2 linked regions of the Labrys monachus genome follow. The protein of the gene in region 1 binds, or shares a complex with, the protein of each later gene. Links are inferred from orthologs where the notes say so. Each region holds a gene or a part of one and is shown in the gene's direction. Other genes may lie near its edges.

Evidence for each region.
Region 2: the proteins of accC (region 1) and accD are in contact, whole or in part, in a solved structure (PDB 8UXZ), measured with the Escherichia coli proteins. The link is inferred for Labrys monachus from one-to-one orthologs.

What each region holds. Positions count from the first base shown.
Region 1 is NZ_JAUSVK010000001.1:3,334,191-3,342,094, forward strand. What follows is about bases 2,413-5,316. They hold accC (acetyl-CoA carboxylase biotin carboxylase subunit), read left to right. Parts: upstream 2,413-3,137; coding sequence 3,138-4,496; downstream 4,497-5,316. Other genes in these bases: aroQ (type II 3-dehydroquinate dehydratase), read left to right, coding at 2,413-2,634; accB (acetyl-CoA carboxylase biotin carboxyl carrier protein), read left to right, coding at 2,674-3,132; aat (leucyl/phenylalanyl-tRNA--protein transferase), read left to right, coding at 4,503-5,183; J3R73_RS15145 (DUF2155 domain-containing protein), read right to left, coding at 5,242-5,316. In the rest of the region: J3R73_RS15110 (ubiquinol-cytochrome C chaperone family protein), read left to right, coding at 13-603; J3R73_RS15115 (YceD family protein), read left to right, coding at 600-1,130; J3R73_RS15120 (DsbA family protein), read left to right, coding at 1,266-2,030; more of aroQ, read left to right, coding at 2,191-2,412; more of J3R73_RS15145, read right to left, coding at 5,317-5,817; J3R73_RS15150 (NADH:ubiquinone oxidoreductase subunit NDUFA12), read right to left, coding at 5,953-6,357; J3R73_RS15155 (nucleoside hydrolase), read right to left, coding at 6,446-7,387. UniProt on the Escherichia coli protein: This protein is a component of the acetyl coenzyme A carboxylase complex; first, biotin carboxylase catalyzes the carboxylation of the carrier protein and then the transcarboxylase transfers the carboxyl group to form malonyl-CoA.
Region 2 is NZ_JAUSVK010000001.1:6,379,083-6,381,840, reverse strand. It holds accD (acetyl-CoA carboxylase, carboxyltransferase subunit beta), read left to right. Parts: upstream 1-825; coding sequence 826-1,692; downstream 1,693-2,758. Other genes in the region: J3R73_RS29060 (bifunctional folylpolyglutamate synthase/dihydrofolate synthase), read left to right, coding at 1,747-2,758; J3R73_RS29070 (SDR family NAD(P)-dependent oxidoreductase), read right to left, coding at 1-651.

The sequences.
Region 1 (7,904 bases):
TGAAATTCAACCTTGGCGCTCGCCTGCGCCTCATGGTCGGTGAACGAAAGCATGTTGGGCCTGTTTCGCAGCAAGGCGCGGGAAGCGCAGATATCGCGCCTTTACGATCAAATTCTGGCGCAGGCGCGCGATCCCAGCCTTTATGTTGCCGGTCGGGTCCCGGATACGGTCGAAGGCCGCACCGACATGATGCTCCTTCATCTTTTTTTGTTGATGCACCGGCTCAACGACGAGACGGGCGACATCAACGCCGTGGCGCGCGATCTGTGCGACCGCTTCTTCGCCGAACTCGACCGCGCCATGCGGGAGATGGGGGTGAGCGACCTCGCCGTGCCCAAGCGCATGCGCAAGATCGCCGATATCTACGCCGGCTGCGCCTCCTCCTATGGCAAAGCGCTGGGGAGCCCCGACGATAAGGAGCTGGCGGAGGCCCTGATGCGCAACGTCCATGCCCGGCGCGAGGACAGGCGGAAGCAGGCCGGCCTCCTCGCCGATTATGTGCGCCGCGCCTCGGCCGCCCTGGCGAAAAGACCGGCGGAAGAGCTCGTAAACGGCGCAATTCCCTTTCCTTCTCCTTCCCTCATGCCTACATCGGACCCATGAGCAACGACACGCCCCTCTTCTCGCGGCCCGTTCGCGTCGGCGACATTCCCAATGCCGGCCGCCGGTTCTCCATCACGACCACGCCCGAGGAGCGCGACGCCGTCGCCAGGCTGCTCGGCCTTCCCGCTGTCGCCGATCTCACGGCGAAGCTGGAAGTCACGCCGTTCGGCCGGGACGGCCTCGCCGTCGGCGGATCCATCCATGCTCGCGTCACGCAGACATGCGTGGTCTCGCTCGACGAATTCGAAAGCACGCTGGATGCGCCGGTCGACATCCGTTTTTCCACCGACGGCGTCGACCCCAACGCCGAGCTGGACCTGGCCGAACTGACCGATCCCTATGCCGAGGATCCGCCGGACCTGCTCGTCGGAGGCCAGATCGATCTCGGCAGCGTCATCACCGAATTTCTTGCTTTGGCCCTCGATCCCTATCCGCGCAAGCCGGGCGTTGAATTCAGCCGAGGCGAGGAAGATCCCGCCTCTTCGCCTTTCGCGGCCCTCAAGGCACTGAAAAGCAACGATGAATAATCGGGCTTCGCCTCACCTTGAACACGATGCCGTGAGAAGGCAGGAGCAGGACGGACCGATTGATTGACCGTCTTGCCGGCGCATTCTATCCACCCCGCTGAGCGGCAGGGCGCTCGCCATCTTTTGGAGACAGGCATGTTCTTGAAGCGACTTCTGACCGGTCTGGCGCTCGTCCTATGCGTCGCCGCGGTGACGCCGGCCGCCCATGCCGACGAGCAGATGACCCGTCCGGCCGTGGAAGCGATCGTCAAGGACTATCTGATGAAGCATCCCGAGGTCATCACCGATGCCCTCAACGCGATGCAGGCCAGGCAGGAAGCCGACGCCGCCGACCGCCAGAAGAAGTCCGTCGCCGACAACCAGAATGCCATTCTCAACGCACCGCAGAATGCCGTCGTCGGCAATCCGCAGGGCGACGTCACCGTGGTCGAGTTCTTCGATTACAATTGCGGCTACTGCAAGCGCGGCCTCGCCGACATGGTGAAGCTCCTGCAGACCGACAAGAAGCTCAAGGTCGTCCTGCGCGACTATCCGATCCTGACACCCGGCTCGATCGAAGCCGCCGACGTGGCGCTGGCCGTCAAGAACCAGCTCCAGGGCGACAAGTTCTTCGCCTTCCACCAGGCGCTCCTGGGTTCGCGCGGCGCAGTCGGCAAGGACCGCGCGCTCGAGGTCGCCCAGAGCGTCGGCGTCGACATGAAGAAGCTGCAGGCCGACATGCAGGACCCCGCCTTGCGCAAGGACCTCGCCGGCAACCTGCAGCTCGGCGAGACGCTGGGCATCAACGGCACCCCCTCCTATGTCATCGGCAACGAGATCGTTCCGGGTGCGATCGGCTATGATGCGCTGAAGGACAAGATCGATGCCGTGCGCAAATGCGGGCAGACGGTCTGCGGCTGACGGGAGGGGCGGCTGTCGGTTCGCCTCGCCCACGCGGGCCGTGGATGATTTGCCGCCGGCTTTGCCTTCCGCATGACACCGCCCTATAAGGGGCAACCGAGAAGGCCCGGCGCTTCGCTGCATCGGGCTTTTGGCTTGTTATATCGTTCGATTGGAAAGCATGGCGCTCGTCTACGTTCTGAATGGCCCCAATCTCAATATGCTTGGCGTCCGGGAAACATCGGTCTACGGCACGATTGATCTGGCCGGCATCGAGAAGCTCGTGCATGCGCGCGCCGAGCGCCTCGGGATGACGGCTGAGTTCCGCCAGACCAACCACGAAGGCGTGCTGCTCGACTGGGTGCACGAATCCCACGCGCGGGGTGCGGTCGGCATGGTCATCAATCCGGGCGCGCTGACCCATACGTCGATCGCGCTTCACGACGCGATCAAGGCCATTAGCCTGCCGGTAATCGAATTGCATCTATCCAATGTCTTCGCGCGTGAAAGCTTCCGGCACCATTCCTGGGTTTCGCCTGCAGCCAAGGGCGTGATCTGTGGATTTGGCCCCAAGGGCTATGAACTTGCACTCGAAGCACTGGCTTCGAGCGTATCGGCTCAATAATGACGGGGCCTCTGCCCCTCGGAAACGCAAGGCATGACGATGTCGCGAACCAAGTCGGGGATTGATCCCGAGATTATCCGGGAACTCGCCAATCTCCTCACCGAGACGGATCTGACGGAAATCGAGGTGCAGCAGGCGGATTTGCGCATCCGCGTGGCCCGCCAGATCAATGTCACCGCGACGGTGCCGCTCGCGCCCGCCAGCGTGGCCGCTCCCGTCGCCGTGGCGCCGGCCGTGCCGGTCGCCGTCGATCCCGCCAACCATCCGGGCGTCCTGAAGTCCCCGATGGTGGGCACCGCCTATCTCGGCGCGGCACCGGGCGCCAAGCCGTTCATCGAGATCGGCTCCAAGGTCAACCAGGGTGACCGCGTGCTGATCGTCGAGGCCATGAAGACGTTCAACGACATCGTCGCCGCCCGATCGGGAACCGTTACCGCCTTGTTCATCGAGGACAAGCAGCCGGTCGAATACGGCCAGCCTCTGATGATCATCGAGTGACGCGGATGTTTGACAAGATCCTGATCGCGAATCGCGGCGAGATCGCCCTGCGCGTGCTGCGCGCCTGCAAGGAATTGGGAATCGCGACCGTCGCCGTCCATTCGACGGCCGATGCCGACGCCATGCACGTCAAGCTCGCCGACGAAAGCGTGTGCATCGGCCCGCCGCCGGCCCGCGAGAGCTATCTCAACATCCCCGCCCTGATCGCGGCCTGCGAGATCACCGGTGCGGAGGCTGTGCATCCCGGCTACGGCTTCCTGTCGGAGAACGCCCGCTTCGCCGATATTCTCGATCAGCACGGCATCACCTTCATCGGCCCCAAGGCCGAGCACATCCGCATGATGGGCGACAAGATCGAGGCCAAGCGCACCGCCAAGCGCCTGGGCATTCCCTGCGTGCCGGGCTCGGAAGGCGGGATCTCCAACGATATCGACGCGGCGCGCGTCGCCGCCGAAATCGGCTATCCCGTCCTGGTCAAGGCGGCGGCGGGCGGCGGTGGACGCGGCATGAAGGTGGCGCTCACCCCGGCCGATCTGTCCGACGCGCTGGCGACGGCGCGCGCCGAGGCCCTCGCCGCCTTCGGCGACGACGCCGTCTATCTGGAGAAATATCTGCAGAAGCCGCGCCACATCGAGATCCAGGTGCTCGGCGACGGCAAGGGCAACGCCATCCATCTCGGCGAGCGCGACTGCTCGCTGCAGCGCCGGCACCAGAAGGTGTGGGAGGAAGGGCCTTCGCCCGCTCTCAACGCGGCCCAGCGCACCCGAATCGGCGAGACCGTCGCCAAGGCCATGCGGGACCTCGGCTATGTCGGCGCCGGAACCATCGAGTTTCTCTATGAGAACGGCGAATTCTACTTCATCGAGATGAACACGCGCATCCAGGTGGAGCATCCGGTGACGGAGATGATCACCGGCATCGATCTCGTCAACGAGCAGATCAAGATCGCGGCGGGCTCACCGCTTTCCATCGCCCAGTCCGACGTGCAGATCGAAGGCCATGCCATCGAATGCCGCATCAACGCGGAGAACGCAGCGACCTTCCGCCCCTCTCCGGGGACCATCACCTATTATCATCCGCCCGGCGGTCTCGGCGTGCGGGTCGATTCGGCCGTCTACCAGGGCTACAGGATTCCGCCCTATTATGATTCGCTGATCGGCAAGCTCGTCGTGCATGGACGCACACGCACCGAATGCCTCATGCGGCTTCGCCGCGCCATCGACGAATTCGTGGTGGACGGCGTCGACACCACCCTGCCGCTGTTCCGCACGCTGGTGCGCAACCCCGACATGCAGAACGGCCTCTACGACATTCATTGGCTTGAGAACTTCCTCGAAGCTGGAGGCATGCGCGAAGGCGCGTGATGTCGCGTGTCGCGCGTGGCGGTGCCCCCCTTGGAGATCACGCCGCAGATCCTTCTCAGGGCCTATGCCTGCGGGCTCTTCCCGATGGCCGAAAGCGCCGACGATCCAGGTCTCTACTGGATCGAGCCCGAGGTCCGCGGCATCGTTCCCCTCGACGGCCTGATCGTCTCGCATCGTCTCGCCCGCACCATCCGGTCCGACCGATTCGAGATCGCGGTCGACCGGAACTTCGAGGCCGTGATCGACGCCTGCGCCGCGCCGGCCCCGGGGCGGCGCAGAACCTGGATCAACCGGCCCATTCGCCGCCTCTATGGCGAGCTCTTCGCCCTCGGCCACTGCCATACGGTCGAAGCCTATCGCGAGGGGCGACTGGTCGGCGGCCTGTACGGCGTCGATCTCGGCGGCGCCTTCTTCGGCGAAAGCATGTTTCACCGTGAGCGCGATGCCTCGAAGGTCGCGCTGGCTCATCTCGTGGCGCGGCTGCGCCATGGCGGCTATCGCCTGCTCGACACCCAGTTCGTGACCGATCACCTGATCAGCCTCGGCGCCGTCGAGATGCCGCGTGCGCGCTATCACGGGCTCCTGGACAAGGCGCTGGCGATCGACGGGAACTATCTGGCATGGCCGAAGGAGCGCGTCGTCAGCGGCGCCGAGGTCCTGGCCGAGCTTGCCTCGGTGACGCCTTAGCGGCTGCGGGCCGGACAGCGAAACACCCACGCCGGCAGAATACAGGCGGCCCGCCCGGTCAATCCTGCGGCGCGGTCGGGTCGATGGGCTGGTCGAACAGATCACCGTCGTTGCCTGCGTCGGGCGGCATCTGGTCGGGCATCGTCGTCTTGCTGCGCCCCTTGCCATGCTTCGGCGGCGGCGCGATCGTGGTGGCGACCGGCGGCGGCACGGGTTCGGTGCTCTTGCCGCCTTTGCAGTCGTTCAGCCAGACGTCGTAGACGGGATGCTCGATGCCGTTGAGGCCGGGGCTGGCGGCGAACATCCAGCCGCTGAAGATGCGCTGCGTCTGCTTGCTCAGGTTGAGTTCGTCGACCTGCACGAAGCTGGTGGTCAGCGGGTCTTCGCTCGCCGTGCGCGAATAGCACACGCGCGGCGTGATGCTGAGCGCCCCGAACTTCACGGTCTGGTCGATCGGGACGTCGAAGGTGCTGATCTTGCCGGAGATCTTGTCGAGGCCGCTGAACACCGCCACCGGGTTGGTGATGCGCTCGGCCCATGCCGGGCCGCCGGCCAGACCGGCGCAGGCGAGCGCCGCCGCCCATGCAAGGCGGGCGCAGCGGCGGGCCGAAGGCTGCAGGACACGGATTTTCAAGATCGGACGGTCTCCGTAGGAAGCAGGCACAGGCAGCGTCGCCGCTGCGCATATCGCTCCATCACGGCCAAAACACGGCCAGCGCCGCTGCGGCCCGCGGACGGCGCCGGCCCGCTGGCGGGCGAGCGTTCGGTGCTATTCAGGCGACCAGGCCTTGTAGTCCCCCGTCGCTGCCTGGCGAGGTCCCGGCGACACCATCGAGCCCTTCGGATGATAGGCGCCGACCGTGCCGGTCATATTGGGGCGATGCGGCTTCTGCCATGGCCGGGGCGTATAGCCCATCTCGCTCGGAGGGGTGTCGACCTGATGGTGCATCCAGCCCCACCAGCCCGGAGGAATCGCGCTGGCTTCGGCATAGCCATTATACTGCACCCAGCGGCGCTGCACGCCGATGGTCGGATCCACCGCGCCGCCGCGGGTGCGGTAATAGACGTTGCCGAACTCGTCCTCGCCCACGCGCTCGCCCTTGCGCCAGGTGAAGAAACGTGTCCCGATCGTGGAACCGTTCCACCAGGTGAACATCTGAAGCAAAGTTTTCATCGCGGCAGCCGTCCCGTCTCTCGCATCTGACGTCTTATGGCCAAGGGGCGCCGCGATGTCCACTCTCACACCCCGATTCGCCCGCGTTTTATAGTCGCGCGACGGCCCTGCGGATCCGCGCGTAGAGGCCCTCGGCGTCGACCTGGTTCAGGACGAACGCATTCTTGGGCCGCGCCGTCACGCCCCACCAGTCGACGACCGTCATCCCCATGGTGAGTTCGGAGCCGGTCTCGATCTCCACATTGCAGGCGCGTCCGGCGAACAGATGCGGCTCCAGCAGCCAGGCGATGACGCAGGGGTCGTGCAGGGGGCCGCCCTCCGAACCGTATTTCTCCACATCGAAGCGCTCGAAGAAGTCGAGCCAACCGGCTGCCGCCTCTGCGACTTTGGTGCCGAGGGCGCGAATGGCGCCGATGCGCGCCCTCGAGGTCAGCGCCTTGTGGGTGACGTCGAGCGGCACCATGGTGATCGGCACGCCCGACGAGAAAACCCTCGCGGCGGCATGGGGATCGACGAAGATGTTGAACTCGGCCGCCGGCGTGATGTTGCCGCCTTCGAAGAACCCCCCGCCCATCAGCACGATCTCGCGGATGCGCGGGACGATGCGCGGCTCGCGCGCGAGCGCGAGCGCGATATTGGTGAGCGGCCCGAGTGGACAGAGGGTGACGCTGCCGGCCGGCCGTTCCATCAGCGTCTCGACGATGAAATCGACGGCGTGGCGCGGATCGAGCGCCATGCTGGGCTCCGGCAGGTCCGCGCCGTCGAGGCCGGTCTTGCCGTGGACATGCTCGGCCGTCACCGGCGGGCGGATCAGCGGCCGGTCCGCCCCGGCGCAGACCGTCACGTCGGTTCGGCCGGCAAGTTCACAGATCACGCGAACATTCCGGCTGGTCAGCGCCAGCGGGACATTGCCGGCCACCGCGGTGATGCCGACGACGTCGAGTTCCGGACTGCCGAGGGCCAGCAGAATCGCGATGGCGTCGTCCTGGCCGGGATCTGTATCGATGATGATGGAACGGGGCATGGTCATCCGCTTGATGGGTTGCGCGCGGACCATGGACCGGCGCTAGCCAGGCAGGCAAGCCACTGCGGGGCAGTCCCATATCGGCTCCGCGGGGAAGCCGCTCGCCGATGCCGTCCGCCGAAGAATCGGGCATGGCCGATTCTCGCTCCAATTCAACCTCTGGTAGGTATCTCGGTGCAGTGCCGCCCTGCGGCATGGCGGGCGGCGGGAACGGCGTCCGGACGAGCGCCAATTATGGTAAACGAGACATGACGGGAACATTGCACTTTGACGACAACCACCCCCGTTTAAAATCGCAAACGATTCCGGGGATTTGCCGAGCGTCCCTCACACTACGCCCGTTATCCACAGCGCCCTACCACATCTAGCTAGACAATATTTTAGCGACACCAAATCTTGACGCGTTTACCGCTCAGGCATACTTTTGCCCTATGGTCGAAGCGTCGGCGGCGGGAGAAATTCCGGGTGCCGTAAGCCGGGTTGCAGACCCGGCACCTGAACTACGGACAGGGTACGACGCCCT
Region 2 (2,758 bases), 3.0 Mb from region 1 along the record:
GAGCGCCTGGTTGCGGAAGATCGCCTCCTCGCCGGCCTGGTCGACCCACAGCGCGATCTGGCGCTCGGTCATGATCCAGCCGGGGAGCACGCAATTGACGCGGATATTGTCCTTGCCGAACTGCTTGGCGAGCAGGCGCGTGAAGCCGTAGGCCGCCGATTTCAGGGTGGCATAGACGGTAAGGTCTTCCGAGCCCATCAGCCATGAGCAGGAGCCGAAATTCACGATGGCGCCGCCGCCGGCCTCGATCATGGCGGGGATCACCGCCTGGGCCGCGAAGAAGGCGTGCTTGAGGTTGATGGCGACGCGATCGTCGAAATAGTCCGGCGTGACCTCGAAGAATTTGTGGCGCTGGTCATGCGCCGCATTGTTGACGAGGACGGTGATGGTACCGAGCTTGGCGGTGATGTCGGCGATCGCGGCCTTGAGGGCCTCGATGTCGGTGACGTCGGCCTTCTCGAAATGAACGGTGCCGCCCGCCTTGTTCAGTTCCTCGGCCAGCGCCTGCGAGGGCCCTTCGGCAATGTCGACGAAGCCGACCTTGGCGCCCTGTTCGGCGAACAGCCGCACCGTCGCGGCGCCGATCCCCTGGCCGCCGCCGGTGACGAGGACGGTCCGCCCCTTGAGATCCGGATATATGGCATTCGCCATCTTCAACTCCCGAGTGTTTCCTACAGATTTCTGGCCGAATTCGTCCTACATATCGCGCGTCCGGCCCGCGCGTCCAGCCCGCTGACAAAAGGGCCGGGAAGGACTACATACGGCGCCATGGCCCTGTGCCGCCAGCCCCGAGCGGGGCGCCGGCGCCCTGTTTCGAGGTTTTGCATGAACTGGATCGCTAACGTCGTTCCGCCGCGGATCAAGGATTTCTTCTCGCGTCGCGACACGCCGGAAAATCTCTGGATCAAATGTCCGGAGACCGGGCAGATGGTGTTCCACAAGGACCTGGAACAGAACAATTACGTCATCCCGACCTCGAACTACCACATGCGGATGACGGCGACGCAGCGCCTCACCATGATATTCGACGAGGGAAAATGGGAGGACATCGCCCTGCCGGAGGTGGTGGTCGACCCGTTGAAGTTCCGCGACGAGAAGCGCTACACCGACCGCTTGCGCGATGCGCGCCTCAAGACCGGCATGCAGGATGCCATCAAGCTCGGCGTCGGCGCCATGGACGGCGTGCCGGTGGCCGTCGCCGTCCAGGACTTCGACTTCATGGGCGGCTCGCTCGGCATGGCCGCCGGCGAGGCGGTGGTGAAGGGCCTCCTCACCGCCGTCGAACGCGGCCTGCCCTTCATCATGTTCGCGGCCTCCGGCGGCGCCCGCATGCAGGAAGGCATCCTGTCGCTGATGCAGATGCCGCGCACCACCGTGGCGATCCAGCGCCTGCGCGAAGCCAGGAAACCCTATATCGTCGTGCTGACCAATCCGACCACGGGCGGCGTCACCGCCTCCTACGCCATGCTTGGGGACGTGCAGATCGCCGAGCCCGGCGCGCTGATCGGCTTCGCCGGCCCGCGCGTGATCGAGCAGACCATCCGCGAGAAGCTGCCGGAGGGCTTCCAGCGCTCCGAATATCTCAGGGAGCACGGCATGGTCGACATGGTCGTCCACCGCAACGAGCTGAAGCCCACTTTGGCCAGGCTGTGCCGCCTCATGACCAGGGCCCCGGCGAGCGAGGCGGCATAGCCGTCCTCCGCCGCCGCCCGCCGTCTCCCGTTCATCCCGCCGAAGCCAAGCCCCATGATGCAGTCGGACGCCTTCATCGCGCGCTTCATGGCGTTGCACCCCAAGAAGATCGATCTCTCCCTGGAGCGGATCGAGCGCCTCCTGGCGCAGCTCGGCCATCCCGAACGCCGGGTGCCGCCGGTCGTCCATGTCGCGGGGACCAACGGCAAGGGGTCGACGGTCGCCTTCATGCGCGCCGCGCTGGAGGCGGCCGGCTATGGCGTGCATGCCTATACCTCGCCGCATCTGGTGCATTTCCACGAGCGCATCCGCCTCGGCGGCCATCTCGTCGGCGAGGAGGCGCTGGTCGATGCGTTCGAGACCTGCGAACGGGTCAATGACGGCGCGCCCATCACCTTCTTCGAGATCACCACGGCGGCGGCCTTCAAGCTCTTCGCCGACCACCCGGCCGACGTCCTGCTCCTCGAGGTCGGGCTCGGCGGCCGCATGGACACCACCAACGTCATCGACCGCCCGCTCGTCACCGTCATCGCCTCGATCTCGCAGGACCATGCCGATTTCCTCGGCACCGACCTGGCGGGCATCGCGCGGGAGAAGGCCGGCATCCTGAAGCGCGGGGTGCCCGGCGTCCTCTATCCGCAGGTCGACGAGGTCCGGGCCGAGATCGAGCGGGTCGCCGCCCGGGTGGGGGCGCCGCTGGTCATCGGCGGTCAGGATTTCGACGTGCACGAGGAGAATGGCCGCCTCGTCTACCAGGACGAGGACGGCCTGCTCGACCTGCCGCTGCCGCGCCTGGCCGGCCGGCACCAGCACCGCAATGCGGGCCTCGCCATCGCCGCCCTGCGCAGCCAGCACCGCCTCGTCCTGGAGGACAGGCATTTCGAGCGGGCGATGCAGGCGGTGGAGTGGCCGGCGCGCCTGCAGCGCCTCAACCAGGGCGCCATCCCGGCCCTGCTGCCGCCGGGCTCGGAGATCTGGCTCGACGGCGGACACAATGTCGACGGTGGCCGCGTGCTCGCCGAGGCTCTGGCCGAGCTCGAGGAGCGCACGGCGCGGCCGCTGGTGC